DNA from 3 places in the Komagataeibacter medellinensis NBRC 3288 genome. Region 3 is predicted to be linked to each of the others. Evidence: riboswitches for the same ligand, from Rfam matches in the RefSeq annotation. Region 3 holds a riboswitch; each other region holds the start of a gene.

The links. Region 3 has a riboswitch for cobalamin ahead of GLX_RS06360 (uroporphyrinogen decarboxylase/cobalamine-independent methonine synthase family protein). Riboswitches for the same ligand answer to the same signal wherever they lie in the genome.
Region 1: linked by a shared signal. The riboswitch ahead of GLX_RS15240 (TonB-dependent receptor plug domain-containing protein) and the one ahead of GLX_RS06360 (uroporphyrinogen decarboxylase/cobalamine-independent methonine synthase family protein) in region 3 are both predicted to bind cobalamin.
Region 2: linked by a shared signal. The riboswitch ahead of GLX_RS10420 (DUF1636 family protein) and the one ahead of GLX_RS06360 (uroporphyrinogen decarboxylase/cobalamine-independent methonine synthase family protein) in region 3 are both predicted to bind cobalamin.

Annotation. Positions count from the first base shown of each region.
Region 1 is NC_016037.1:140,662-150,268, forward strand. Features, by position in the region: gene GLX_RS15225 (ABC transporter ATP-binding protein) at 1-750, opposite strand, end outside; gene GLX_RS15230 (FecCD family ABC transporter permease) at 747-1,733, opposite strand; gene GLX_RS15235 (ABC transporter substrate-binding protein) at 1,751-2,590, opposite strand; gene GLX_RS15240 (TonB-dependent receptor plug domain-containing protein) at 2,592-4,691, opposite strand; cobalamin riboswitch at 4,811-5,029, opposite strand; gene GLX_RS19065 (DUF6925 family protein) at 5,127-6,098, shown strand; gene GLX_RS15250 (cobyric acid synthase) at 6,103-7,557, shown strand; gene GLX_RS17675 (aspartyl/asparaginyl beta-hydroxylase domain-containing protein) at 7,760-8,083, opposite strand; one part of gene GLX_RS15265 (IS3-like element ISGxy1 family transposase) at 8,119-8,377, shown strand; one part of gene GLX_RS15265 (IS3-like element ISGxy1 family transposase) at 8,377-9,305, shown strand; gene GLX_RS17680 (Rieske (2Fe-2S) protein) at 9,364-9,591, opposite strand.
Region 2 is NC_016027.1:2,220,419-2,234,257, reverse strand. Features, by position in the region: gene GLX_RS10440 (nitroreductase family protein) at 1-748, opposite strand, end outside; gene acuI (acrylyl-CoA reductase (NADPH)) at 1,078-2,058, shown strand; gene GLX_RS10430 (CbtB domain-containing protein) at 2,226-2,450, opposite strand; gene GLX_RS10425 (histidine phosphatase family protein) at 2,619-3,155, shown strand; cobalamin riboswitch at 3,224-3,457, shown strand; gene GLX_RS10420 (DUF1636 family protein) at 3,621-4,025, shown strand; gene cobW (cobalamin biosynthesis protein CobW) at 4,031-5,077, shown strand; gene cobN (cobaltochelatase subunit CobN) at 5,208-8,579, shown strand; gene cobG (precorrin-3B synthase) at 8,576-9,811, shown strand; gene GLX_RS10400 (precorrin-8X methylmutase) at 9,808-10,449, shown strand; gene GLX_RS10395 (precorrin-2 C(20)-methyltransferase) at 10,446-11,183, shown strand; gene cobJ (precorrin-3B C(17)-methyltransferase) at 11,180-11,953, shown strand; gene GLX_RS10385 (cobalt-precorrin-6A reductase) at 11,917-12,687, opposite strand; gene GLX_RS10380 (bifunctional cobalt-precorrin-7 (C(5))-methyltransferase/cobalt-precorrin-6B (C(15))-methyltransferase) at 12,720-13,839, shown strand, end outside.
Region 3 is NC_016027.1:1,387,473-1,394,250, forward strand. Features, by position in the region: gene GLX_RS18945 (DUF6925 family protein) at 9-980, shown strand; gene GLX_RS06350 (cobyric acid synthase) at 985-2,439, shown strand; partial or broken gene GLX_RS17100 (aspartyl/asparaginyl beta-hydroxylase domain-containing protein) at 2,726-3,202, opposite strand; gene GLX_RS18710 (hypothetical protein) at 3,281-3,604, opposite strand; gene GLX_RS18715 (Rieske 2Fe-2S domain-containing protein) at 3,570-3,881, opposite strand; gene GLX_RS06360 (uroporphyrinogen decarboxylase/cobalamine-independent methonine synthase family protein) at 4,029-4,934, opposite strand; cobalamin riboswitch at 5,066-5,299, opposite strand; gene GLX_RS06365 (carbohydrate porin) at 5,448-6,778, opposite strand, start outside.

The DNA.
Region 1 (9,607 bases), on a different replicon from region 3:
CAGGGACCACGGAAGGACCGCGTCCTCGACCCGTCGGACCGTTACGCCGTACACGACGCGCATGATATCATCATCCAGCACCTGCAGGGCCGGGCCATGGCGGATGACGGCGCCATCATCCATCAGCACCAGTTCATCGCAGAAACGGGTCGCCAGAACCAGATCATGCAGCACGACGACGATCCCCTTTCCCTGCCCTGCCTGCTGGCGGAAAAGCTGCATCATGGATAGGGCATGCGCCGGGTCGAGTGCAGCGATCGGCTCGTCCGCCAGTATGACCGGCGTATCGGTCGCCAGCGCACGCGCCAGATTCATGCGAGCCCGCTCCCCGCCTGACAGGTGGCTGGCCGGACGGGTGCACAGGTCCTGCAAGCCGGTGACATCAAGGGCGTGGCCCACCGCCGGGTGACGGACGGCATGATCGCCCGCCTGCCCATGCGGCAGGCGTCCGAGCGCGACCAGCGCACGCACCGGCATGGGTGGCGGCGTCCCCCCATCCTGCGGAATGAAAGCAAGCTGTCGGGCACGCAGCGCGGGTGGGATCTGGCTCATGTCGCGATCAAGAAGCCGGACATCCCCACAGTCGGGAGTCTCCAGCCCCGTCAGCAGACGCATGAAGGTGCTTTTGCCTGCGCCGTTCGGCCCGACCAGGCCAATGACCCGCCCCTTCGCAAGAGTCAGTGACGCGGCCGAAACAACAGCCCGATCCCCGCGCCGGAGCGACACGTCGCGTGCCTGGAGCAGGATCATGACACGGTTCTTTTCAGCATAATGACGCGGGCGAAGAAGATTGGAGCCCCGACAAGCGCGGTCAGCACGCCCAGTTGCAGTTCAGGCCCGACCGCCACCAGACGTACCACCATATCCGCCAGCAGCAGCAGCAGACTTCCCCCCAGAAATGACGGCAAGAGCAACCGCGACGGCTGGAATCCCACAAGCGGCCGCAACAGATGCGGCACCACCAGTCCCACAAAGCCGATCGCTCCTGAAACCGCCACGCATGAGCCCACGGCCAGCGCCGCGCCCAGCACGATACGCGTCTGGACGCCGCGCGGGCCATGCAGCTGGAAGCCAAGGCTTGCGGCCACATCCTCCCCCAATGTCAGCGCATCCAGCGCACGCCCCGCGGACAGCATGAGCAGCGTGCCACACACCACACCCGGCAAGCAGATCCAGACATGGGTAAAGGTCCGGTCCGTCAACGACCCCATGAGCCAGTGCATGATCTCGAATGACGCATAGGGGCTGGGCACAAGGTTCAGCACCAGTGCTGTCAGGGCTGCGGCAAAACTGCTGAGTGCAGCCCCCGCCAACAGCAACACCAGCGTGCCACCACGTCCCACCAGTCCCATCAGCACGGCCGCCGCACACAGCGCCCCCGTCAGCCCACCCAGCGGCAGGGCCGCGATGGACACCTGCATGAGGCCGGTATAGAACACGCTGACCGCCCCAAGTGCCGCTCCACCTGATACCCCCAGGATGCCGGGATCGGCCAGCGGATTGCGTAGATAGCCCTGCAGAACCGCCCCCGACAGGCCAAGCGTCCCGCCCACCAGGATGGCCAGCAGGGTACGCGGCAGGCGCAGGCGCTCCACAATGATCGCGCCTGCGGTATGCCGCCCGGCCAGCAGGTCCTCCAGTGCATGTGAAAACATGATGCGGGTTTCTCCCCACATGAGCGAGGTAACAAACAGCCCCATGACACCAGCCAGAAGCATGACGTTCAGCAGCATGGTTTGATGGGCAGGTTTCATGGGGCGGACATTTCAAGGTTGTGCCGTGCGTTACGCAGCATGACGACACTATCCAGTGTCTGTGGCAGGCCACACAACCAAAGCCGTGCGGGCAGATCCAGATGATGCGGCCCGGCAAAGGCCTGCTTCAACGCCGGGTGATCCAGCATGGACTGTGCAAGGGACGTTCCCTTCCCCGAACGGTCAAGGATCAGGAGATCGGGTGGCCGTGCAATCAGCAGTTCCATGGAAAAACGGGAAGATGACTGGTGCCCCATGATCGTTGCGTAATTACGAAAGCCGGCATGGGCAAGGACATCATCCGGAAGCGAGCCCTTATGGGTGACAAAGCCGTTGGCAGCATAGACGGCCGCCGTAGGATCGGTGGCACTGCGCTCGACTGAAAGGGAGGCCAGGCGCGTGGCAAAGGCCATAGCCAGTTGCTGCCCACGCTCAGGAACGCCGATGGCGTTGGCGACCGTCATGATCTGGACCGGAATATCCGTCAGGGATTTGGCGGGTGGCAGGGCTACAACCTGTGCGCCCCCTTCCCGCCCCGCCTGCATCGCGACGGCCGCGGTATAGATGCCACCCAGCACGACATCGGGATGGGATGCCACGATGCTTTCCGCCGTGGGTCGCAATACGGGAGCCTGTCGTGCCTGTTCGCACAGCACCGCGCTCCAGCAATCCCGGGCGAGCGGCGTAATACCGACGATCTGGCCCGGTTCGGCCAGCAGCAGCAACAACTGGTCGGTGCAGAGATTAAGCGAAGCCACGCGCGGGAGAGCCCATGCCGGTGCCAACGGGACACAGGCAAGGAAACCCGCCATCATCCCTGCGACCACGCTTTTCATGTCAATAATTCAGCATGAAGCCGCCATAACCGGCGCGACCAGGCTGCAGATAGCCGATGGGGTCCTCGAACTGGCGGTTCAGCAGGTTGTCGGCGCGGGCATAGACGGAAACGTAGCGGTTGATTTTGTAATTGGCAGCCACGTCGATGGTGAAATAACCATGCCCCTTGGCGCATGTGCTGCAGGACTCGCTGCCAATAACCGGCAGATCACGCCAGCCACTAGTATACAGGATATTGCCCGAAAAGGTCAGGTCGCGAATGGGGGTCCATGTCGTATTGAAATTGAACTTGTGCTGGGGACGGCGTTGCAACTGGACGTCGTTCGTCTCATCCCGGGCGTGGGTCCAGGTATAGCTCAGGTTAAATTCCAGATTGCTCAGCGCCTTCCAGTTCAGGAAGGCTTCCACACCATACATCCGCGCCTTCGCCACATTGGCGTATGAGTAGTTGTAGTCATATGATGAATCAATCGAAAGCGAGGACTGGATCAGGTTCCTGACCCGGTTGTCATACCAGGTTGCGCCGAAATTCAGACGGTCATGCAGCAGTTTCTGCTCAACACCCGCGTCATAGCCGATCAACTGTTCCGCCTTCAGGTTGGGATTGCCCTTTTCCGAATAACCCACACCCACCTGATTTGCGAATAACTGATACAGCGAAGGACCATGAAAACCGGAACCGGCGCTGGCCTTGATGATGGTTCCGGTGCCCGGCACATGGATTGCCGGGGCCACGCGCCATGTCACGTGGTTGCCGTAGCGCGAATTGGCATCATAGCGAATATTGGCCGCACCATACAGAATATGGTTCCAGTTCCCCTGATACTGCCCGTAACCTGCGGTCGTATCCATGCTGGCGGATGTATCGTATCCGCTGTCCCACATGCTTGAGGCCGTATGGCTGGTATTGAACGTATCATGGAAATGTTCGGCACCGATCAGAAGCTGGCCATACTGCTTGAAATTGAACGTGCCGTGCCAGTCCACCTTAAGTCGGCTGGAACGGTAATAATCCGGGTCTGGATTGACCGGGCTGCCGTAACTCGTGCCCGTCTCCGTCCAGCGGTTGCGGTTGGTCATGTAGCCAAGGCCAAGCACCTGATCAAAAAGCCCGTGAAAGGAAACCAGATGGGCCGTCCCGCGCACGATGGCCTCGTTCTGGTTGTTCTGTTCCCGCACACCCTTATCACCATACAGATTTTCACTTTGCAGGTCATACAGAGAGTAGGAATGATAATTGCTCTGTATCAGCCGTGCGGTCAGGCCAAGATCGAAATTATGGGTGACGTCATAACCCAGCCTGATATTGACGCCACGGTTGTCATTCCGGTTGCCTTCATGCCGCTGCTGCCGGTTGGCCCCATAATAACGCTCGATATAGGAAGGGATATTGTTGAACCCGTCCATCCGGTAATGGGAGAATTCTACATTATAATGAAAACGTCCCTTGCTGCCGCGTGCGCCAAAGGTCTGATTGAAGGTACCATACCCACCGCCTTCGATACGGACAAACGGCTTGAAACGGCCCTGCCCCTGTGCCGTGGTAATGTCGATAACCCCCGCCATGGCGTCGGCGCCGTACAGGCCGCTCTGAGGCCCACGCAGTATCTCGATCCGGCCCATGCCGTCGGTTACAAACTGACCGGCATCGAACATGCCATTGGTGGAACTTCCGTCATTGATGTCCATGCCATCCAGGCGGACCTTGACCTCGTTGGAATTATTACCACGCATGAAAATGGATGACGTGCCCCCTGGGCCGCCTGTCTGGACCACGTTCAGGCCCGGTTGGCGTGCCAGAATATCCGTCAGGCTGCGCCGCTGCTGGGTCTGGATCTGCTTTTCCGTGATGATGGTCATGCTGGTGCCGATATCATCGGTGGAGGTCGGCCGACGGGCGGCACTGACGCTGATCAGTTCGGGAAGACCCGTATCCCCCAACGAAACAACGGCTTTCGATTTTTTATTCTCGATGACGTACTGGTTGGCGGACTGTTTTTGCGGCGCGTGCTGTCTGACTGAATCATCGGCACGCGCCACTACAACCCCCATGGTCATCAACGTGGTGGAAGCAATCAGCAGATTACGGAATAGGATCATCTGGTTCAGGTCTCGCGGTCACATCATCGTTGCCACGAGAGCGCGCTGCCACAGGATTTCCGATCTGCACGGAATCCTGTAACACCACACCGTCAGGACACCCCGCCCGACAGTTCCCGGTCGCAACCATCATGACGGCAGGTCTCCTGGCTCACGGCGTAGCGTCCTGCACAACCTTCCCGGAAAACCGCGGTTTCCAGTGGCCCGGATCATGACATCCGGTAATGCAAGGACAGACCGTTTACAGTTGCGGGGGCAGCCGGAGCATTGGATCGCAATCCGCACTCTGTTCCCTTTTCATCCCCCCGAAAGGGGACACCGTCGGAACGATTCTGATCGGATGGGGTGTTCTTGTCAACCCGCATTCAATCTTTCAGTATCCTGTCAGGATTGCTGTTATTTTCAGCCTGATTGATGAATCACAGGATATTTCCGATGAAACGTATCACGCCCTCCATGCTGACTTCACTGGCGCTGGATCTCCGTAACGGCTGGAGCATTGGAACATTTGGTGCGATCGGCGAATTCCATCATGTTCCGGATGATAGGGTCTGCCTCACCCCATGTCCTGACGGGTTGGAGATCGTCACCCAACGCGGTGCCATACGCATTAGTCCCAGCGAACCCTTGCATGCCCTTGCGTGGGACTCTCTCGTCGGAAAAGGCAGACGCTGGCGGCATAGCATGGCGTTATGCGGCCCGTTACAACTGACCGCGAAGCATACCCTGAAGGTTCTGGGAAAGGATGCGGACGCTGTCCGACCAGAGGATCGTGATGCGTGGCTGATTGATCTTGGAATTGGCGTGGGCCGGGTCCGGATGTGCGTAAGGACAGAAAATGCCCGCCTGGTCGAAGCCCTTGCTGTTGACACGGATGACCCATTGGCCGTCGTCACAGCAGCATTTGCGCTTCTGATGGAAGTCCAGCCCCACAGGGTCATGCTTTCACCTGCTGGCAGACTGGAGGTCTACCAACCCGTTCCCGCACCTGATGGAGACTCTCCGCTCGGCGCCCATACCCACCTGCTGCCAAAACTGGTGAGGTTGAAACGACCCTGCTCCGCCCTCGATCCCATTCCGGAAGGCTGGCAGCCTTTCCTGACACTTCATCCGGCGGCACCGTTCCGACCGTCCGATGATGATTCCCATGATTATGACCGGCTTGCCGATCTATCCTTTCTGCCGTTGCTTGAGGAATTCGGCATGGAGGAAGACCTGCAGGTTTCAGGCACATTCCAGGCCCATGTTCGTCAACATGGAACACCGGAAAATCTGAAAATACCCGCTACAAGACGTGGTCGCGCGCGCATGCATATCGAACTGCTTCGCATGGCAGCCTGGGGTCACGAAGGCATGGAGCGATTTGTGCCTGCCGACACGATCAAGAGCGCTACGGACTGCGGCTGATTCCATGACAGCGATCATGTTGCAGGGCACGGGATCCGATGTCGGAAAGTCCGTTTTGACGGCAGGTTTATGCCGGGTTTTCGCTAACCGTGGCCTGACGGTCCGGCCTTTCAAGCCCCAGAATATGTCGAACAATGCCGCCGTGACGGTAGATGGAGGTGAAATCGGTCGGGCGCAGGCACTTCAGGCGCAGGCCTGCCGTATTGCCCCTTCCACCCTTATGAATCCGGTCCTTCTGAAACCGGAAAGTGATCATACAGCGCAGGTTATCGTCCGTGGACGCGCAAAAGGACACCTGCACGCTTCGAGTTTTATCGGTGGCCGGGCCGCATTCCTGCCCGAGGTTCTGACCGCCTTCAGGACATTATGTAGCCAATCCGATCTCGTGATTGTCGAGGGCGCGGGCAGCCCGGCGGAAATCAATCTACGTCAGGGCGACATCGCCAATATGGGCTTTGCCAGAGCCGCGAATGTTCCGGTCGTCATGATCGGCGATATAGACCGGGGCGGCGTTATCGCGTCACTCGCCGGTACCCATGCTGTTCTTGATCCAGATGACCGTGAGTTGATCAAGGGATTCATCGTTAATCGCCTCCGGGGAGACGCCAGCATTTTCCAATCTGGGTATGACTTCATAGAAAAGTTTACCGGCTGGAAGGGGCTTGGCGTTCTTCCTTGGATAGACAGTATACGTGAACTGCCTTCTGAAGACAGTATTCCTGAAGATGTTGACTGTTCCGCGGCCTCACGGATCGAGATAGCCGTCCCCCTTATGCCCCGCATTGCCAATTTCGATGATCTTGATGCGCTGGAAGGTGAAACGCATGTAAAGATCACACGGATCCGGCCCGGGCAGCCCCTTCCCGCGTCCGCGCATGTCGTGTTCCTTCCTGGTAGCAAGGCGACAATAGCAGACCTGCAATTTTTCAGGCGGCAGGGATGGGATATTGATCTGGCGGGACACGTCAGGCGGGGTGGATATGTATTCGGTCTCTGCGGTGGCTATCAGATGCTGGGACAGACCATAAATGATCCCGACGGAATAGAAGGGAACCCGACCACGATACCAGGACTTGGACTTCTGGAGGTTGATACCGTTCTGACCCGTGACAAGCAGATCAACCAGACTTCAGGCATGACGCTTTCCGATAGCGCGCGATTCAGTGGCTACGAAATTCATTGTGGGGAAACAGTTCGATCACATCACCGGGTCATGCCCCTAATCAGATGCGACGACGGACGGTTGGACGGAGCAATAAGCCCGGACGGTCGTATTGCAGGCTGCTATGTGCACCGTCTGTTTGACATGACTGGCCAACGCGCGGCATGGCTGGACAGATGGGGCGCACGCTCCGATGGACTGGATTACACAGCGCGGGTGGAACGCGCCCTTGAAACCGTTGCTTCCACCATGGAAAGCAGTCTGGATATTGAAGGGTTACTGGCTATTGCCAGATGATCTTCTTTCGGTCTCAGGGCCTTGGTTCGTCAGGGCATCCAGACAAACAGGACAGAGGCACCCTGCCTGATCATCCGTCGGAACCGGCAGGCCACGGGGCTTTTCCATGCACCAGCACGCACCTTCAGGCTGACATGAAAAATCAGCACCGCACTTTTTACACTTTATCATTCTGCGCCTTCCCGTTGTTACCATGACTGGATCAAACAGTCAGTCCGCTGGTTTGGCGTTCTGTCCGGGCCATCTCATGATGGAGGGCATGCCAGTGTGCAAGATTGTTTTTGGCTTCCTGCACGAATGCCGAACGACGAACGACCTTGAGAAACATACCCTGAACCAGACGGCCAACTCCGTATGTGGGCCGTTCAAACTGGATAAGCAACACTACCCGATGATCCGATGTATTGTTCTGGACTTCATGAGGGTATGTGTCGTCAAACAGGATACATTTTCCATCCTGCCAGCATAACGTTTGATCGTCTATCCGTATCCAGCAGAGGTGGTCCCCATTTTTCGGACAGGGCAATAAGCTATAATCCGACCTGAGAGAGAACGGGTTTTATGGGCAAGGTTACGCGCAAGAGGTATGCGGCGGAGTTCAAATCACGGGTTGCCCTGGAAGCGATCCGTGGGGAACTGACGCTGGCGGAACTGGCTTCGAAACATGGGGTGCATCAGACGATGATCGCCCAGTGGAAACGGCAGGCGATCGAGGGGATGGCGGCCACCTTTTCCGGGAAAGCGACGTCTGAGCCCCCGGTCAGCCCTGCTGATGTGGAGAAACTGCACGCGAAGATAGGCGAGCTTCTCGTGGAACGGGATTTTTTACGCGATGCCTCTGCTCGGTTGGGCGTGATCAGAGGCGGCAGATGATTGACCCGAAGCGAGCGCGTCTGCCGATAATCCGGCAATGCACACTGCTGCGACTCAACCGGTCGGGCGTCTACTATCGGTCTGTGCCACAGAGTGAGGCCAATCTGGAGTTGATGCGGCTGATCGACGCCCAGTTCCTGGAAAGGCCGTATTATGGCTCGCGGCAGATGACATGGCATCTGCGCCGCCTGGGACATGAAGTGGGGCGCAAACGCGTCCGCCGGCTCATGGCGATCATGGGCCTGCGGGCGATCTACCAGAAGCCACGCACGAGTGTGCCCCATCCGGAGCATCGGAAATATCCATATCTGCTGCGGGATCTGGTCATTGATCGACCTAACCAGGTCTGGTGTTCCGATATCACATATATTCCCATGAAATGGGGATTTCTCTATCTCGTGGCGATCATGGACTGGTTCACGCGCAAGGTGCTGTCCTGGCGTCTGTCGAACACGATGGACGCGGAGTTCTGTATTGAGGCACTTCGGGATGCGCTGATGCGTTACGGCACCCCGGAGATTTTCAACACGGACCAGGGCTCACAATTCACGACGCCCCGTTTTACCGGTATCCTGGAAGAACGTCAGATCCGCATTAGCATGGACGGGCGTGGGCGCTGGCTGGACAACGTGTTCATCGAGCGTCTGTGGCGGTCGTTGAAATACGAATGTGTCTACCTGCACGCATTTGAGACCGGATCAGAACTTCGAGTGGGGCTCACGAAATGGATCACCCATTATAACGGGCAACGTCCCCATACGGCCCTGGCTGGACGAACGCCTGATGAGGCGTATCATGGCGCGCCGACGCCATCTGGTCCGGCGTTAACCCCGGACCAGATGGCCAACAGCAACGCCGTCAGAATGGCGGCATAACAACAACCGGGTATAGCTTATTCAAACCCAAAAACTGTCCGAACAGACGGGTCCACCTCTAGGTTCCGCTGACCACGCCACGACTGAGTGGTACCTGACGATGCGTACACCGGTCATCAAGTGCGAACACCAGCCCTGCCTCTGGACGGACAATGACAACCGGTCTGCTGCCGCAATAAACCCCGATTGCTTTTTGATGTCTCAGATCTGCACTGCGCAAAGCGGGATACCATTGTGCATTGTGGTCCGGATCAAAAGGTTGCAGTAGAGTATGTGTCATGCCCATGACAATTCCTCCAAAA
Region 2 (13,839 bases), 840 kb from region 3:
GCGCCGGCTGGTCCTGACTGGCGCGGGCTGCGCGCACACGCTCGTCATAGGCCGCGATATCGGCGGGGACCGACGGTTGTGCGTCATACCGCTCCCGGTGCAACACGACATGCTGCGGCAGGCGCGGCCTGATGCTTGTGGGATGGTTGCGGTCTGGATAGCCAACACTCATGCCACACACCGCAAGCGCGCGCGGCGGCAGGCCCAGTTCGGTCGCAATGGCTTCGGGCTGGTTGCGCACCGCCCCCACATACACGATTCCCAACCCGTAGGATTCAAGGGCGGCGGCCGCGTTCTGGGCGGCCAGAGCCGTATCGATCACGCTGGTCACGAACGTATCGAGCATGTCCAGTCCCGGCAGGGCGCAATCCTGGGCGCGCCCCACCTGCTCCAGCCGCGACAGGTCAGCCACCCATGCCAGAAAAAGCGGTGCCTGCGCGATGAACGCCTGTTCGCCCGCCAGTTCGGCAATCCGCGCGCGCTTTTGCTCATCCTGCACGGCAACCACGCTCCATGCCTGCATGTTGCACGCGGTGGAGGCCGACTGCGCGGCCGCCACGGCAGCTTCCAGCACACCTTCGGGCAATGCGGTGGGGCTGAAGGCACGCACCGAGCGATGCGCCATCAGACTCCGCGCCACCGGGCTTTCGGGCAGGGGCGGCGTGGGCGGCCGGGTGCCGTAACGGGCCTGCCACAGGGCATTCATGGATGACAGGGCGGGAAAGGAAGAAACGGTAACATCGGACATTGGCATGCCTCCTGCCTGCACAACGGTGGCGGACAGGGAAGCAGACCACACCACCCCGCACCCGAAAAGCAGGCGAAACATCACACCTGCCCTGCACATTCCGCCACGCGACCACACAGGGACCGACAAGCAGGCGCCCACACAAAAAAAGACCAACAGGTCTTTTTAAAGTTCCTTCCATAACAATAATCTTTCCTATTCCCTCCCTTCACGTTCATGCGAAGTCACCCCGCCAGCTATAGGAAAACAGACCTAAATCATGCATGAAATCACCACGCAGAAGGCCGATACGAGCCATTCTTTCCCCCTGACCGAAGGAGCCTGCCAGCATGTTCGAGGCCCTCATGATCCGCCGCGCCGAAGGCGTGGTCACCACCCGGCTGGAACAGATCGCACCTGATACCCTGCCCGAAGGCGACGTAAGCGTGCAGGTCAGCCATTCCAGCCTGAACTATAAGGATGCCATGGCCATAACCCGTGGCACACCGGTGGTACGGCGCTTCCCCATGGTGCCGGGCATCGACCTTGCGGGGCAGGTGGTGCATTCGGATGATCCCGTCTACCAACCCGGCGATCAGGTCATCGCCACCGGATGGGGATTAGGGGAAAGCCATTGGGGCGGCCTTGCGGGCATGGCGCGGCTGCCGGGGCGGTGGCTGCTGCCCCGGCCCGGCAACCTGTCCGCACGGCAGGCGATGGGAATCGGCACGGCAGGCTTTACTGCCATGCTGTGCGTGATGGCGCTGGAAGATGGCGGGGTAACGCCTGCCTCAGGCCCCATCATCGTCAATGGTGCGGGTGGGGGCGTGGGCGGCATGGCCATCATGCTGCTGGCCCAGCTTGGCTATGAAGTGGTGGTCGTAACCGGCAGGCCACAGTTGCATGCCTACCTGACCAGCCTGGGGGCTACCGAAATCCTGCCGCGCGATACGCTAAGCCCAACCGGCAAGGCACTGGAGACGGCGCGCTGGGCGGGGGGAATCGATGTGGTGGGGGGTGAGGCACTGGCCACCATGTGCGCCTCCATCCGGCACGGGGGTACGGTTGCGGCCTGCGGGCTGGCAGGCGGCATGAACCTGCCGCTGACCGTGGCCCCCTTCATCCTGCGCAATGTGCGACTACAGGGAATCGACAGTGTCATGTGCCCGCGCCCGCGCCGCATGGCGGCATGGGCCCGGCTGGCGCGTGATGTGGACCCGACCCGGCTGGACAGCATGCTGCACGACGCGCCACTGAATGATGCCATTGTAACCGCCCCGCGCATCCTGGCCGGTCACATCCGGGGGCGCACGGTCATCACCATCGCCTGAACGTAAAAAGCGGCACGCCCGCAGGGGAATGCCGCTTTCTGCAATCTGGCAGGCAATGGAGCGCCGAGGCATTTCCAGCGAAAACCGCTTCGGTGAAAATGCTCCGGTTTATTATTCTTACGAATATCTTCACCTGTTTGAATGCACGCATTCAAACAGGACGCGCTCTAGTGGCAGGGGAAGCCCAGCAGGTGACGGCCGTCATGCACGAATTCATGCACGTAATGGCCGGAGATGAGCGAGGTCGCGCCCTGCTCCGCACCAACGAAATAGATCAGCAGCGAGGCCAGTACCAGGCCGAACACACCCCACGGCAACAGGTCTCGCACCGGGATGGAAACCTGCGGCGCTGCAATGCCCGTGCTGGACAGGACGGATGTATCTTGGCTCATACCGGAAAACTCCATGGATCACGCACAACCCGGAGCAGTATGCATGGAACCTGGCGCGCACACCTGTCCCCGTATCCCGGATCTGGCGCCATGTTTCCAAAATTGGCATGAAAGGTCAATCACTCCCTTGCGGGGTCCACCCCTTCGCGCCACGCAGGTCCGCATATCATGAACCAGATCCTGACCTGTCTTGCCCTGCCGGTACCCGACAGCCTGCGCCGAGGCCATTTTCCCAGCCCATATGATGGCCCGCCGCCCCTGCCCCCCGCAATCAGGCGCGCCATGTCAGAGGCACAACTGGTCTTCGTACCACCTGCCCTCGTCCTGACCTGCCCATCCCCCGTCGTGCGGCCCGATACGGGCGTGAACGGCATGGACATGGGAACATGGGGGGGTATGGCACTGAAAGACCTGCCCCCTGCCGAGCTTGCCCGCTGGGTGGCTGACCCTGACTTCGCTCCGCCGGGCGGACAGAACAGGGCAGCCCATCTGGCGCATATGCAGGCCTGGCTTGCCGCCCTGCCCGTCTCCCCCACCCGGCTGTGCGTTCTGGCCGATACGACAGTGATCCGCGCCATTGTGGTAGCGGCACTGGGCGGGAACGGGACCATGCTGTCGCGGCTGGATATCGCCCCGCTCAGCCACACCAGACTGACCCGGCACGCACGCTGGCGCGTGGCGGTGGTGGGCGCGCCCCTGCACTGAGGACTAGCATGATGGCAGGACATGTCACGCCATGCTGCCTTGTCTTTGACAGCGCGGGGGCCAATCGTCTAATCCAGCCAGACGATGGTTCCCCATTGGGGAGAATAGGGAAGACGGTGCGCCCGACAGGCAAATCCGTCGCTGCCCCCGCAACTGTAAGTGGCTGTTTTCCGGCCCGGCCCGCCATGGGGCTGGCAGTGTCACTGGTGCGCGCCGCAAGGTGGCGCCGGGAAGGCCGCCGGAAAGTCGAGACTCCACCCTCCGCCACAAGCCAGGAGACCTGCCATCCTTCCCGGTTCCCGCTACGGGTCGCCGGAAACAGGACCGATATCTGGATCGCATGGCTGGCGGGGTGCCCGGCACGCGACGGGCCACCGCCACGCGGCTTCGCGGGCGGGGCCGCAACCGTGCACCCCGCCACCAGGCCAGCCCACGCGGCAGGCCGCACAGAGGGCACGTCGCCATATGATCACGCTTCCACAGACGATATCCACACCGGGTAACCCGCCACCCGTCCATCTGCATGTCTGTGTTACGTGCCGCCGGGGGCTGCCCGCATCCGACAACCCGCAGGGGCGGCAGTTGCATGATGCGCTGGTGGCGCTGGCCCATGACAGCCCGCAGGTCGTCATCCATGAGGTCTCCTGCCTTGCCGCGTGCGATGCAGGCTGCACCGCCGTGGTCGCCAGCCCCGGCAAGTGGGGCTGGCTGCTGGCCAATCTTGGCCCTGAAAAAGCAGAAGACCTGCTGACCTACATCACCGCCTATGCTGCCGCGCGCAGCGGCACCGTCATGCCATCGCGCAGGCCCGCCAGCCTGTCGGACATGGTACGCGGCCGCTTTCCCGCATCGCTTTTTTCTGGAGCCTGATCGCCATGACCTCTTCCTCCACCGCCCGTGCACGGGTACCCGTTACCGTCATCACCGGCTTTCTGGGTGCCGGCAAGACCACGCTACTGCGCCATGTGCTGGCCAACGCCAAAGGCCAGCGCATTGCCATTGTGGTCAATGAATTCGGCACGCTTGGCATTGATGGCGACACGCTGCGCGCCTGCGGCGTGGAAGGCTGCCGGGACGAGGACATTGTGGAACTGACCAATGGCTGCCTATGCTGCACGGTGGCGGACGATTTCCTGCCTACCATGGAAGCGCTGCTGGACCGTGATGCACCGCCCGACCATATCGTGATCGAGACTTCGGGTCTTGCCCTGCCCAAGCCGCTGCTCAAGGCGTTCGGCTGGCCCACCATCCGCACGCGCATGACGGTGGATGGCGTGGTGACCGTGGTGGACGGCCCCGCCGTTGCCGCCGGGCGCTTTGCCGATGACCCCGAGGAAGTGGCCCGCCAGCAGGCCGCCGACCCCTCGCTCGACCACGATAACCCGTTGGCCGAGGTGTACGAGGACCAGCTGCTGTGCGCCGATCTGGTAGTGTTGAACAAGACCGACCTCATGACCGCCACGCAGGCCGATGCGGTGGAAGCCGCGATCCGTGCCGAGATCCCGCGCGCGGTCAAGGTGGTGCGTGCGACCGACGGGCAGGTTGATCCCGCCATCCTGCTCGGCCTGGATGCGGCGGCGGAGGATGACCTTGATGCCCGCCCTTCCCACCACGATGCGGAAGGGGGCGAGCACGAGCATGATGATTTCGAGAGCTTCGTGCTGCCCATTACCGAACAGGCCAGCGTAGAGGAATTCATCAACCGGCTGAAAACCGTAGCCGAACAGCACGACATCCTGCGCATGAAGGGCTACGCCACGGTTGCGGGCAAGCCCATGCGACTGGCGGTGCAGGGCGTGGGCGGCCGCTTCCGCCACCAGTTTGACCAGCCCGTACCCAAGGCTGGTCCGCGCGGCGGCAACCTTGTGGTCATTGGTCAGAAGGGGCTGGACCAAGCTGCGATTGCGCGCATGCTGGCGTAGTATCCAAGGCAAACTGATAAAAGTTCTTGGGCGCCGCCTTTTCTTTAAAAGGCGGCGTTCTTCGAAGCTTTTTGGGAAAAAATCTTCACCAAAAACTTTTTTATGATTTCACGGGAACGGAGCGGGCACCATGCATCTGCTGGCACGCGAAATCCGCACGCTGGATGACGGCGATCAGGCGCAGGACCTGGGGCATGCCCCGGCCGATATCGTGTTCCTGTCTTTCTCCGACAGTGACCTGCTGTGCCTGGACGCCGCACATACGGCAGAGGATGCGCCCGCCGCCAGCCTGCGCAGCGCCAACCTCTCATGCCTGCTGCACCCCATGTCCATCGACCTGTATGTGGCCGATACCATCATGGAGTCGCGTTGCGTGGTGGTGCGGCTGCTGGGGGGCCTGGAATACTGGCGCTACGGGGCGGAAGAACTGGCACGCGCCTGCCAGCAGGCCCGCATTCCACTGGCCTTTGTGGCGGGTGACGGGCGCGATGACCCACGCCTTGCCCGGCTTTCTACCGTGACGGAACCCATCCGCGCACGCCTTGACGCGCTGCTGCGCGCGGGCGGGACAACCAATACCGCCACCGCCCTGCGCCTGATGGCACATCTGGCCGGGTGTGGGCCGGATGAGAACACGCCGCCCGAACCCCTGCCGCCTGCGGGCCTGCTACAGGTGGCGGATGCAGCCCTGCCGCTGCGCGCGCTGGTGGTGTTCTACCGCGCGCACCTGCTGGCGGCGGATATCGACCCCATCATGGCGCTGGCTGATACTCTGGCCCGCTACGGCATGGGGGCGGATCTTTTATACGTGACCTCGCTCAAGGATGCGGCATCCGTGCGTATCCTGACTGCCCGCCTTGCGGCGGCACCGCCAGATGTCATCATCAACGCCACCTTTTTTTCCGCCCGCGCGGGGGTGGATAACGCCTCCCCGCTCGACCTTGCGGGCGTGCCGGTACTGCAGGTGCAGCAGCCCGGCATTGCCCATAACCTGTGGCGTGACAGCCTGCGCGGCCTGTCGCAGGCCGACCTTGCCATGCAGGTCGTGCTACCCGAACTGGACGGGCGGATTCCCGCCTTCCCCATTTCCTTCAAGGAAGAAACCACACCCGGCCTGCCCGCGCGCCATGTACCCCATGCGCCGGGCATCGACATGACCTGTGCGCGCGCGGCAGGCTGGGCACGGCTGGGCCATAAACCGGCTCCCGCGCGGCGGGTAGGCATCGTGCTGTCCGATTATCCCGGCGCGCAGGGTGCGCCCACCGGGCAGGCAGCCCATGCGGTGGGGCTGGACAGTTTTGCAAGCCTTGAGCACATCATGCGCCTGCTGGATAGTGCGGGCTACGATACGGGCCACGCCCCTCTGCCCACGGCGGACGGACTGGCCCACGCACTGGCCCGTGCGCCAGCGCGGCCCTTTATATCGGTTTCCACCTATCGGGGCTGGCTGGCCGCCCTGCCTGCCGCACTCCAGGTCACGCTTGAAGCGTGCTGGGGTGCACCGGAGAATGATCCGGCCTGCGCCGATGGCCGGTTTCACCTGCGTCATGTGCAACTGGGCCAGATCGTACTGGCGCTGCAACCCGACCGTGGCACGACCACCGACCGCCATGGCGGCTACCATGATCCCGACACACCGCCACGCCATGCCTATGTCGCCTTCTACCTGTGGTTGCAGCATGGGCTGGGACTGGATGCCATGGTGCATCTGGGCACGCATGGCACACTGGAATGGCTGCCCGGCAAGGCGGCGGCCCCGTCAGTCACCTGCTGGCCTTCGGTTCTGGTGGGCGGGATGCCGGTCATCTACCCCTTCATCGTCAATAACCCCGGCGAGGCAGCCGCCGCGCGCCGCAGGTTGGGGGCTGTAACCATCGGGCACCTGACCCCCCCCATCATGGCGGCGGGCCATGCAGGCCATGACACGGGCGAACTGGAGCGCCTGATTGATGAATATGCCGCAGCCGACGGGCTGGACCGTAGGCGGGGCGCCATCCTGCGTGGTGAAATCCTGCAACGCGCCGACAGCCTTGGCCTGCTGGGCGAAAGCGGCGTGGACCGCGGGACGGACGAGGACGAGGCCCTTGCCCGCCTTGATGCCTACCTGTGTGACGTGAAGGACCTGCAGATCCGCGACGGGCTGCATATATTCGGCTGTCCCGCGCCACGCATGGCGGAACTGGCCCATGCCATTGCCCGCTCGTGCGGCGCGCAGGCCCCGGAAGGTATCGCAACCCGGCTGGCGGCCTGCGGGCAGGCGGAAAGCCATGCCCTGCTGGCGGCACTGGACGGGCGCTTTGTGCCGGCAGGCCCCGCAGGTGCCCCCACGCGCGGGCGGGCGGACGTGCTGCCCACGGGGCGCAACCTGTACGCCATGGACCCGCGCGCCATTCCAACCCGGTCGGCACTGGTGCTGGCGCAGCGCAGCGCGGAACTACTGCTGGAGGAACATCTGCAAGAACAGGGCGAGCCACTGCGCAGCCTTGTGATCGACCTATGGGGCTCGGCCAGCCTGCGCACCGGCGGCGAGGACCTGGCCCTGGCCCTGCTGCTGATGGGCGTAAAACCGGTATGGGATCATGCCTCGGGCCGGGTCACGGGCATCGAGATCATTCCCATGGCGGAACTCGACCGTCCGCGCGTGGATGTGACGCTGCGCCTGTCGGGGCTGTTCCGCGATGCCTTTCCCGGCCAGATCGCCCTGTTTGAACAGGCGGTGCAGGCCATTGCGGCGCGTACCTCCGAATCCCCCGACCTCAACCCGCTGGCCGCCAGCACGGCGGGACTGGAGGGAGATGCCCTGCACGCCGCCACGGCGCGCATGTTTGGCGCGGCGCCCGGCACGTATGGCACGGGGATGGAGGACATGCTCGCCCACGGTACATGGCAGGCGCGTGATGAACTGGGCCAGGCATGGCTGGACGGTTCCGCCTGGACCTATGGCGGCAGGCGCGAAGGCACGCAGGCGCCCGACATGCTGGCAGCCCGCATGGCACAGGCCGCCATCGTGCTTCACATGCAGGACAATGCGGAAACCGACATACTGGAAAGTGTGGAGGCCGCCACCCATGAGGGCGGCATGGCCGCCGCCGCCGCCATGCTGGGCAACGCGCCACGCCTTGTGCATGGCGACACATCCTGCTCCGACACCCCTCGCCTGCGTGCCACGGCGCAGGAAGTGGCGCGCGTAGTGCGCGGGCGGCTGGCCAACCCGGTCTGGCTTACGGGCATGCGCCGCCATGGCTACCGGGGTGCGGCCGAGATTGCCCGCACCACGCAGGCTCTGCACGGCTTTGCCGCAACCCTGCCCACGCGCCTTGACCGGCAGTTTGACCTGACCTTCGCCGCCGTGCTGGATGACCCGGAAATGGATGCCTTCCTGCGCGATGCCAACCCCGATGCCCATGCGGCCATCCGCCGCCTGCTGGCCGATGCCCTGAAGCGCGACCTGTGGCGCCCGCGCGCCAACAGCGCCAGCCTGCTGCTCGATCCCGCGCCATGACCACCGCTCCCAGCGTGCGGGGCTGGTGCCCCGGTCTGCATACCCCCATGCAGGCCGCCGATGGCTGGCTGGTGCGCGTGCGCCCACCACTTGGCCGCCTGTCGGGACAGCAGGCACACGCCATTGCCCGGGCGGCGCGCACCCATGGCAACGCGCTGATCGAGCTGACCAGCCGGGGCAACCTGCAACTGCGTGGCCTGACACCCGACAGTGCGCGCGCCTTTGCCCGTGACATGCATGAAGCCGACCTTGCCAGCGCGGACGCCGCGACCGAAGCCCGGCGCAGCCTGCTGCTCTCGCCACTGGCCGGAATCGACCCGCATGCCGCACCCGATGCCTCAGATGTCATCCGCACGCTTGATGCCGCCCTTGCCGATGCCACCACCCTGTGCGGCCTGCCCGCCAAATTCGCGGTTGCGGTGGAATGCGGGGGCTACGTGCCCACCGGCACGCTGCGGGGGGATATCGTGCTACGCGCCAGTGGAGAAAGCTGGCTGGTCGTATGTGGCGCGCGGGCATGGCCCTGCACCGGGACAGCGGGCGTGGAGATGGTCGTGGCACTTGCCCATGCACTAGCAGCACTGGATGCACCTGCCCGCCCATTGCACGACCCCGCACAGGCCGATACGGCCTTTGCAGCCCTTGGCGTGCTGGACGCCACACGGCCCGCACCGCAGGGACGCCACGAACCACCCCCGCTGGCAGGCATCCTGCCCGGCCACGCCATGGGTGCGGTCCTGCCACCCGGACCGATCCATGCGGATATGCTGGATGACGTGGCCCTGTGGTGCGCGCACAACGGCAACGGTCACATGCGCATTGCCCCATGGCGTGCGCTTGTCATGGAACACTGTGCCACGCCACCACCCCAGCCTGGTCTGATAACCGATCCGGCCGACCCGCGCCTGCGGGTATGGGCGTGCATCGGCGCACGCGGTTGCGCCTGCGCACCGCGTGACGTGATTGCCGATGCCCTTAGCCTTGCCCCGGACCTGCCACCGCACCTGCGCCTGCATGTATCTGGTTGCCCGAAGGGATGCGCCCATCCCGCCCCTGCGGACCTGACGCTGGTGGCCCGGACAGATGGCTACAGCCTGTGCCCGCATGGCCGGGCGGACGAGACACCTGTAGACAGCGGGCTTTCGCTGGCACAGATACAGCGGATCATGCGGGGCTGGCCCCGCACCCTACAGGACGCCACCCAACCCAACGGGAGAACACGACCGGCATGACCCCGCAGACGGAACCGTACGACTATATTCATGATGGCGCGGCCATCTATGCCCGGTCCTTCGCCATTATCCGCGCCGAGGCCGACCTGGGCGGCCTGAGCGAGGCCGAGGCCCGCGTGGTCGTACGCATCATCCACGCCTGCGGCATGGTGGATGTGGCAAAATCCATCCACATGTCGCCCGATTTCGTTACCCGCGCCCGCGCGGCCCTGCTGGCGGGGCGGCCCGTGCTGTGTGATGCGAATATGGTAGCTCATGGCGTGACCCGTGCGCGCCTGCCAGCCGACAACCCGGTCATCTGTACCCTGCGCGACCCGCGCACGCCCGCCATCGCGCGGGAAATCGGCAATACCCGCTCGGCCGCCGCGATGGACCTGTGGGGCAATGACCTGAAGGATGCCGTGGTGGCCATTGGCAATGCCCCCACCGCGCTGTTCCACCTGCTGGAAATGATCCGTGCGGGCGCACCACGTCCCGCCGCCGTAATCGGCATGCCGGTCGGCTTTGTGGGCGCTGCCGAATCCAAGGAAGCACTGGCGGAGTTTGGCGACCTACCCTTCATCATCGTACGCGGGCGGCTGGGTGGCAGCGCCATGGCGGCGGCCACCGTCAATGCGCTGGCGAGTGAAGCGGAATGACGCAGGGCACACAGGCGGGCCGCCTGTCCATACTTGGCATGGGGCCGGGCGACCCGGAACTCATGACCATAAAAGCCGCGCGCCTGTTGCGTGAAAGCCCGGTCATCGCGTGGTTCTGCCGCCATGACCGCCCCGGCCATGCGCGCGAGATTGCGGGCGACCAGTTGCCCAGAACGGCCACAACCCTGCGCTTTGCCTACCCCTTCACCACCGAGATCGCGGTCAGCGACCCCGCCTACCTGGTGCGCATGGCAACCTTTTATGATGACTGCGCCCGGCAGGTGGCCGATCACCTGGAGACCGGAACGGACGTAGCGCTGCTATGCGAGGGCGATCCCTTCCTGTTCGGCTCGGCCATGTATGTATTCGACCGGCTGCATGAACGCTTTGAATGCGCCATCGTGCCCGGCATTACCGCCATGAGCGGCTGCTGGTCGGCAGCGCAGCGCCCCATGGTGCACGGCGATGACGTACTGTGCGTCATACCCGGCACACTGGATGAAGCGGCCCTAATACAGTGGCTGGAACACGCCAATGCCGCCGTGATCATGAAGCTGGGCCGCAACCTGGAAAAAGTGCGCCGCGCGCTGCGCGCCACGGGGCGGGAAGCGCGTGCGATCTACGTCGAGCGCGCAACCCAGCCGCAGCAGCGCAGCATGAAACTTGCCGACATGACCGGGCCCGCCCCCTATTTCTCCATCATCCTCGTCCCCGGTCGGGAGGGCGCGCGATGACGGAGATGACGGGGCGGATTTTTGTGGTGGGGCTTGGTCCGGGCAATACAGCCCAGCGCACGCCAGAGGCCGATGCCGCCCTGGCGCAGGCCACCGACCTGATCGGCTATGCGCCCTATGTGGCCCGCGTTGCCGCAGGCCGGGATGTGGTGCGCCACGCCAGCGACAACCGTGTAGAACTGGACCGCGCGCGCCATGCGGTGGAACTGGCGCTGGCTGGCAGGACCGTGGCCGTCGTATCTGGTGGGGATGCCGGAGTCTTTGGCATGGCCAGCGCGGTATTCGAGGCGATTGACCATGGTCCCGCCGCATGGCGGGGGGTGGACGTTACGGTCATACCCGGCCTGTCTGCCGTGCTCGCCGCCGCCGCCCGGCTGGGGGCACCGCTGGGGGGGGATTTCTGCGTCATTTCGCTGTCCGACAACCTCAAACCGCGTGAGGTTGTTCACCGCAGGCTGTCGGCGGCAGCGGAGGCGGGGCTGGTCATTGCACTCTACAATCCGCGCTCAAAGGCACGGCCGGACCAGCTGGGCGAGGCCCTTGACCTGCTGCGCACCATTTTGCCGGGCACCGTGCCGGTCGCCTTCGCGCGCGCCATAGGCCGTGCGGATGAGCGCGTGATCCTGACCGACATTGCCCATGCCGACCCCGAACAGGTGGACATGAGTACACTGGTACTGATCGGCTGCCCGCTGACCCATGTCATTACCCGCGCGAACGGGGAAAAATGGCTCTATACCTCCCGCAGCGTGGCGGCCCCGTGCGCGTGAAGCCCGTCCAGCCACGCCATGGCGGCGAGGGTATCGGCCACGGTATGGGCACACGCCACGGGAGGGCGGGCCACCATGATCACTGCCACCCCCAGCCTGCGTGCCGCCGCCAGCTTGGCACGTGTGGCGCTGCCGCCGGAATTCTTGGTCACGATCACATCAATCCGCTCCCGGCGCAGCAGGACTTCTTCTTCCGCCTCGGCAAAGGGACCCCGGGCCAGCAGCACCCGGCAGCCCGGTGGCAGCAGGCTGGCATCGGGGTGATCCACGCTGCGCAACAGCCAGTCATGCGCGCCCGCACCGGCAAAGGGCAGCAGGTCCTTGCGGCCAACCGTCAGCAGTACGCGCCGGGGTTTGGCGCCCAGCGCACGGGCGGCGGCCTGCATGTCAGGCACGAGGGTCCAGCGGTCATCTGGCGTAGGCGCCCAGCCCGGCCGCTCCACGCGCAGCAGCGGCACATGGGCTGCCGCACAGGCCCGCACCGCATTGCCGCTGATCTGTGTAGCGAATGGGTGGGTGGCGTCCACCACTGCGTCGATACGGTGCGCCAGCAGCCAGTCACGCAGCCCATCGGCCCCGCCAAAGCCGCCAATGCGTACAGCCAGCGCAGGCAGGACAGGCGCGCGGGTGACACCGGCAAGCGAGACGGTAGTGTCAAACCGTGCGGCGTGACGTTCCAGCAGCGTGTAAAGCTGCCGTGCCTCCGTCGTGCCGCCCAGAACCAGAACCCGCATCGCTTTCCCCTACCATCCAGCCGGGGCATCGCATGACCTCCCCCTGGCTACATGTTATCGGCATTGGGGAAGACGGTGTCGAGGCCCTGCCCGCAACCCATCGCGCGCTGATCGCGGAGGCGGAACTGGTGGTCGGTGGCGCGCGCCACCTTGCCCTTGCCGCCCCGCTGGTCACGGGCCGTACGCTGGCATGGCCACACCCGCTGGCGGATGGCATTGCCGAAGTGCTGGGCGGGCGTGGCAGGCCAGTTTGCGTGCTGGCATCGGGTGATCCGTTCCTGTTCGGCATTGCCAGCACACTGCACCGCCATGTGCCGATGGGGGAGATGGTGTGCCTGCCCAGCCCCTCCTCCATAGCGCTTGCGTGCAACCTGCTGGGCTGGGCGGAGCAGGACATCACACTGCTCTCCCTGTGTGGCCGCCCGATGGAGGCTACCGCCCCTGCCCTGCAACCCGGCGGCAGGCTGGTCGTGCTCTCGGCTGACGAGCACACGCCCCGCGCTTTCGCGCGCTGGCTGGACGGGCGGGGCTTTGGCAGCTCCACCGTGCACATACTGGGCAGGCTGGGCGGCGATGCGCAGACACACCACAGTGCACGGGTGTCGGACGTGGCGCAGGCAGACAGTCTGGACGTGCCAAGGCTCAACCTGATGGCCATCGAGGTGGTCGCGGCGCGCAATGCGCTGGTCATCCCGCTGGCCTGCGGCCTGTCGGATGATCTGTTCGACCATGACGGGCAGATCACCAAGCGCGAAATCAGGGCCGCCACCCTCTCCGCCCTTGCCCCACGACAGGGGGAAATATTGTGGGATATCGGCGCGGGGTCCGGTTCCATCGGCATTGAATGGATGCTGCGCCACCCGGCCAACCGGGCCATTGCCGTCGAGAAATCGGCCACACGCCGGGCCCGCATTGTCCATAATGCGCTCAACCTTGGCGTGCCCGCACTTGAGGTTGTAGCGGGAGAGGCCCCGGTCTGCATTGCGCAGATGCAGGCTGATGGCCTGCCCGTACCCGATGCCATCTTTGTGGGCGGCGGCATCAGCAATCCCGGCATGCTGGAAGCGGCATGGCAGGCCCTGCGCCCCGGCGGGCGGCTGGTGGCCAATGCCGTAACGCTGGAGAGTGAGGCAAGCGTAATGGCCGCGCACG
Region 3 (6,778 bases):
TATTTCCGATGAAACATATTACGCCTGCCATGCTGACTTCGCTAGCGCTGGATCTCCGCAACGGCTGGAGCATTGGTACGTTTGGTGCGATTGGCGAATTCCATCATGTCCCGGGAGACAAGGTCTGCGTTACCCCCTGTTTCGACGGGCTGGAGATCGTCACCCAACGCGGCGCCATACGCTTGTGTCCCAACGGTCCCCTGCATGCCATTGCGTGGGATTCCCTTGTTGGAAAAGGCAGACGCTGGCGGCACAGCATGGCGTTCTGCGGCCCGTTACAACTGACCGGAAGACATACCCTGATGGTTCTGGGAAAGGATGTGGAAGCCATCCGGCCAGAAGATCGTGATGCATGGCTGATTGATCTGGGAATAGGCGTGGGCCAGGTCCGGATGTGCGTACGGACAGAAAATGCCCGCCTGGTCGAAGCTCTTGCTGTTCACACGGATGACCCATTGGCCGTCATTACAGAAGCATTTGCGCTTCTGATGGAAGCCCAGCCCCACAGGGTCATGCTTTCACCAGCTGGCAGGCTGGAGGTTTACCAGCCCATTCCCAAACCTGATGAAGATTCTCCGCTCGGTGCCCATACCCACCTGTTACCAAAACTGGTAAAACTGAGGCGGTCCTGTTCGGCCCTTGATCCTGTTCCGGAAGGCTGGCAGCCCTTCCTCACGCTTCATCCGGCGGCGCCATTCAGACCGTCCGATAATGATTCCTATGATTATGACCGTCTGGCCGATCTGTCCTTTCTGCCGCTGCTTGAGGAATTCGGCAAGCAGGAAGACCTGCAGGTCTCAGGCGCATTCCGGGCTCATGTTCGTCAACATGGAACACCGGAAAATATGAAAATACCGGACACGAGACGTGGTCGTGCGCGCATGCATATCGAACTGCTCCGTATGGCAGCCCAGGGTCACAAGGGCATGGAGCAGTTTATGCCTGTCGATACGCTCAAGAGCGCTACGGATTGCGGGTGACTTCATGCCAGCGATCATGTTGCAAGGTACGGGATCCGATGTAGGCAAGTCCGTGTTGACAGCTGGTTTATGCCGGGTTTTTGCCAATCGGGGCCTGACAGTCCGGCCCTTCAAGCCCCAGAACATGTCAAACAATGCTGCCGTAACGATAGATGGTGGCGAAATCGGCCGGGCGCAGGCATTTCAGGCGTACGCCTGTCGTGTTGCCCCCTCCACCCTTATGAATCCGGTTCTTCTGAAACCGGAAAGCGATCATACCGCGCAGGTTATCGTGCGTGGACAGGCACAAGGGCACCTGCATGCTTCCAATTTTATCAGCGGTCGGGCTGCATTCCTGCCCGAGGTTCTGACCGCTTTCGAAACATTATGTGGCCAATCCGATCTGGTGATTGTCGAAGGCGCAGGTAGCCCCGCGGAAATCAACCTACGTCAGGGCGACATCGCCAATATGGGTTTTGCCAGAGCCGCGAATGTTCCGGTCATCATGATAGGCGATATAGACCGGGGCGGCGTTATCGCATCACTCGTTGGCACCCATGCCATTCTTGAGCCGGCTGACCGGGAGTTGATCAAGGGTTTTATTATAAATCGCCTTCGGGGAGACGCCAGCATTTTCCAGTCTGGATATGATTTCATAGAAAGGTTTACCGGCTGGAAGGGGCTGGGCGTTCTTCCCTGGATAGACAGTATACGTGACCTGCCATCTGAAGACAGTATTCCCGATGATGTCGGCTGTTCTTCGACATCACGGATCGAGATCGCCGTCCCCCTTATGCCGCGCATCGCCAATTTCGATGATCTTGACGCGCTGGAAGGCGAAACACATGTGAAGATTATACGGGTCAGGCCAGGGCACCCCCTTCCTGCGTCTGCTCATGTCGTGTTCCTTCCAGGTAGCAAGGCGACAATAGCGGACCTGCGGTTTTTCAGGCAGCAGGGATGGGATATTGATCTCGCAGGGCACGTCAGGCGGGGTGGATATGTGTTCGGTCTCTGCGGTGGTTATCAGATGCTAGGACAAACCATAGATGATCCCGATGGTGTAGAGGGAAGCCCGACGACGGTACCGGGACTTGGACTTCTGGAAGTTAATACCGTCCTGACCCATGATAAGAAGATCAATCAGACATCGGGGATAACCCTTTCCGATAACACGCGATTCAGTGGTTACGAAATTCATTGTGGAGAGACAGCAAGCTCCCATAGCCGGGTTATTCCCCTGATCAAACGCGACGATGGGCGGCGCGATGGTGCGATAAGCCCAGACGGTCGTATTGCAGGTTGCTACGTACACCGTCTGTTTGACATGACTGGTCAGCGCGCCGCATGGCTGGACAGATGGGGCACACACTCGGACGGACTGGATTATACAGCACGCGTAGAACACGCCCTTGAAACCGTCGCGGCCACCATGGAAAGCAGGCTGGATATTGAGGGGCTACTGGCTGTTGCCAGATGACCTTCTTTCGATCTCTGTATCCTGTTGCGTCAGGGCATTCAGACAGGCAGGACAGAGACATCCTGCCTGGTCATCCGTTGGAACCGGCAGGCCACGGGGTTTTTCCATGCACCAGCACGCACCTTCAGGCTGACACGAAAATTCAGCGCCACATTTTTTACACTCTATCATTCCTTGCCCGCCTGTCTGCTGTTGTCACGACCGAATCAAACGCTCAGCCCTGCTGGATGGCATTCCGTCGGGCTATATCTTACGATGGAAGGCATGCCAATATGTCAGATTATTTTCAGTTTCCTGCACAAATACCGAATAAGGAATAGCATTGAGAATGCATATCCTGAACCAGAAAACCAGCTCTGTATGTATGTCGTTCAAAATTGATAATAAATACTGCCCGGTAGCCTGATATATTGTTCTGGACTTCATGGGGATATGTATCATCAAACAGGATACATCTTCCATGCTACCAGCATAATATTTGATCGTCCATCCGTATCCAGCAATCCTTGTCGTCCTGCCGCACCTGCAAGACTAAATGACAGGTTAACAGCATCTTGGTCACTCCATTATGCAGCGGAATACGCGCACCGGGATCAAGGAAAGAAATCAAGGCCGAGTTCAGCCTGAAAACTGCCGCAGCAAACTGTGCTGTCCATGGCATCCGCCGACAGTTCTGCGGAATGCAGTTTTCATAGCCACAAAAGAGAAACAACTTCCATTTTGTATCGAGTGCATACGCGCATGGTCTAGCGAAATATCGCACAGAGCCGGAAAACTGTTATCTCCGTGCATCGCAAGCATCCTGAATGCTTCTATAATCTAGAACGCCAGTTGCTCCATGTCAGCATGTACCACGCCATATCTCTGCGAGCGATTTGGCGTCGTCTTCAGAGGAAAGATAAATGTTCTGGTCAACCAGGGTCGTATCGACCGTTGGCCGCCAGTTCCTTGTCATACCTGGCAGAACCGATAACGGTGCAGAAGCCACGATACGGTAATGACTGGAAACCTGTTGCTCGCTGATACTCTTATCAAGATAGGTTGCCAAGCCTACTGCCTTACCGCGCCCGAAGCGTTGCACATGATCCATCAGGAGCAAAATCGACGCATTGATTTCACACAAAAATGTTTCATGACACCAGTTTGTACCATCGTGATGCGTCATGAAGAGAATGATCGCTTCGTCTACATCCTCGGCATTTCCTGATTACAGGCATATCCAGCCTTCCTTTTTCCTGCATCCCCCCTTCCGCACGCAGCGGCATTTCTTCCAGAAGCATATTCGGTGAGTAGCAACGGCCACTGCGTGCAAACTTGATCCCATGCAACAGGCATCTGATAAAAGTTCCGCTGACCATGCCACGACTGAGTGGCACCTGACGATGCTTACACCGGTCATCAAGTGCGAACACCAGTCCTGCCTCTGGACGGACAACGACCACGGACCATCTGTCACAATAAACCCCGATTGCTTTTTAATGTTTCAGATCCACACTACGCAAAACGGAATATCATTGTGCATGTTGATCAGGATAAAAAGGTTGAAGCAGAGTATCTGTCACGCTCATGACACTTCCTCCAAATCCTTATTAATGGACGAACGCCGTCGCCGCGCAGGCACGTTGAACCTTCGTCAGGTCTGCAAGTATATTGCGCACTTCAGATGGTAAGTGTCTGTCCTCCTTGTTGGCAAAATGCATTATCGTAGACGGTGTAATAATCACGCGCCGTCGGGGATATTCTGATCGAATCTTATCTATCCATCGCATCGCGCTATAGATATCCGTTGGAATCCGGTTCAGGCCATCTACGATTCCCAGAAGAAGATCACAACGCGGATTAAGAACAGAAAGGATTAGTGGAAGCTCTGCTCCACCGCGCACCATGTCGATATGCATGCCATTCATCGGCAGTGACATGACGTGTGACAGGTTACGCCAGAAGCCGCCACTGCCTCCGACGAAGATGAGCGATAATGCGTGCCCGGAGGCCACCTTAGCCATGCTCTGCCATGCAAGTTCCATTGCCGTCTGGCGTTCCTGTGGCATTGGACCGACCGTTGTGACTGGTTCTGCAATCTGCACCCGGAAACAGCCTGCCATGGCAAGTTCATGCAGTATCCCGGCGTATACCGGAAGCAGTTTCGGTAATGACAGGACAGGGTCCGTTCCATCACGTCTGTCACACGCGGCAAGAAAGCTCACCGGCCCAAGAAGGATTGGTACAGGCGCAATTCCACGTTGCCATGCAGCAACAAATGCATCACGAACAGGATTGCAACACAGGCGGAAGACCGTCTGATCCGTCACTTCGGGCGTGCACTTCCTATCTGGAGGAGGCCAGCCCATGCCCACCATCCGTGCTGTCTGCCATACGCGATGCCGTTCGTCCGGGCAGGAATTGGAAGCTACATGCGAGACGCCTGTGCGCCGCTGCAATGCGATCAGTTCCGGGGTATCAAAACCCGAGAGACCAAGCGTCCCAGTCAGTAGCATGAGGATTTACCGCAGATCTGCGTATCATGAAACAAGTTTGTAATGGTGAGAGTGGCGCGCCTGTCCGTGACAGGCAGGCCCGTGCAGTGGTGCAAAACTCTGCTCCTACCCCCGGTTCATCCCGCCCGGCGGCCGTGACATCGACAATGGCAGGTCTCCTGGCTCGCGGATTATCGCAGATCGTTTCTACCTTCCCGTTGCTAATACAACAGTGGCCCATTCCCCACAGAAAATGGACGACACGATCCCATACCGCTTACAGTTGCGGGAGCAGCCACCGACTGGCTTCCGGGACAAACCCTGCCGAAGCGGAACGGTGTTCCCTTTTCATCCGTTTGCACGGAACCACTGACTATGTAGAAGGCGAATATGCCATTCCCTTCCATTTTTTAGCAATGTTTTCCTTTCAATGCTGACCAGACAAATGAATACACTCAATGTCTGAACATGTTTGTACGTTCTGTATGATTCCACTATAATATAAATTAATACTCTCTATATATGTATTTCTGTCTAAAAAGTAATGCTACTGTGTAGACCAAAGATCGCTTCGTCACCCACACGGCGCAGACCGGTCCAGTCGGGCGTTCCACCCGAAGGGTGCCAGACGTACTGGAAGTCAGGCTGCATCACCATCCACGGCGTGACCTGAGCCTGATAGGTCAGTTCCAGGTGGTTTTCATTGCCCTGCACAAGCGTCTGCCTGTCTCGATCAAATTGCCGCAGGCCAGAACTGGCGCGACCGATGCCCCAGCCCAGACCGATCGTATCGTTGTTACGCCCCCTGAACGGCGCCTTCAGGTTCAGTCCTGCGTCAATGGCGAAGCTGATCTGGTTACGATCGCCGCCATTACCGGTGGCGCGCACGAACACACCCACCGAGCGGGCGGATGTTAACGAGGGCCGCCAGATCATCTGGTCAATGATGCCGTAGACCATCCAGTTACCCCGGTCCCAGCGCGGGGTCAGGTCGCTTTCGGTGCTGGCGGGATTGACCGAGGCCGCACCCAGTGAGCCACCATTGCGGTTGTAGCGGTAGTCGGCGAACTTCGCGGTATCATAGAACCCGCCCAGCTTGTACACGCCCGGCAGGCCGGGGTTCTTGGTCACGTTGGACATGTCGGCAGGCTGGGGGTTGAGCGCGTATTGCAGTTCGGTCATCAGCAGCGCCCCGGTGTTCATGTTGAAATTGGTACCGTTGGCGCCATCATAGGTCTGGCTGGTGGGGTCGGAATTGTAACCGCTGAGTGACCCGGTGGCCTGCTGGATGGGGGTGGAATTGTAACGGTTGCCCGGCGGGTTGTCGTCCGCTGCCGCAAACATGAAGGTGAACTTCTCGCTGGGCCGGTAGCGGATACGGATGGCGGGGGATGACAGCGGCCAGGACGGGCCGCCGCCATACAGGTTGACCGATGGCGCCATGGGCCAGCCGAAATTGGCGTTGAGGTAAAGCGAGGCGTAATCGCTGATCAGGAATTCGGTATCGAGATCCTGCTGCCCCACCTTTACATCCAGCTTGCCGCCAAGGAAGGACTGCTGGTACCACAGTTCGAACAGGCGGGTGGAGTGGTCGGCCTCGAACCCACTTATGGGGTTGAAGTTGGCCAGGTGGTCCTGCGAGATCGAGCGCCCGTGTATCTGCAGGGCGCTGACATTGAACAGGCCACCCTTCAGCCCGAACAGCTTTTCGGTATCGACGGTAAGTGTTGGCATGGTCACGCCATCATAGGACGGGCCGGTACCCGAGCCTGCCGCGCCATCATTACCCGAAGCCGAACCGCCAGTGCCGTTGCCCCACAGTTCATCGACTTCCTGGATGTCAAAACTGATGCCATGCCTGTACA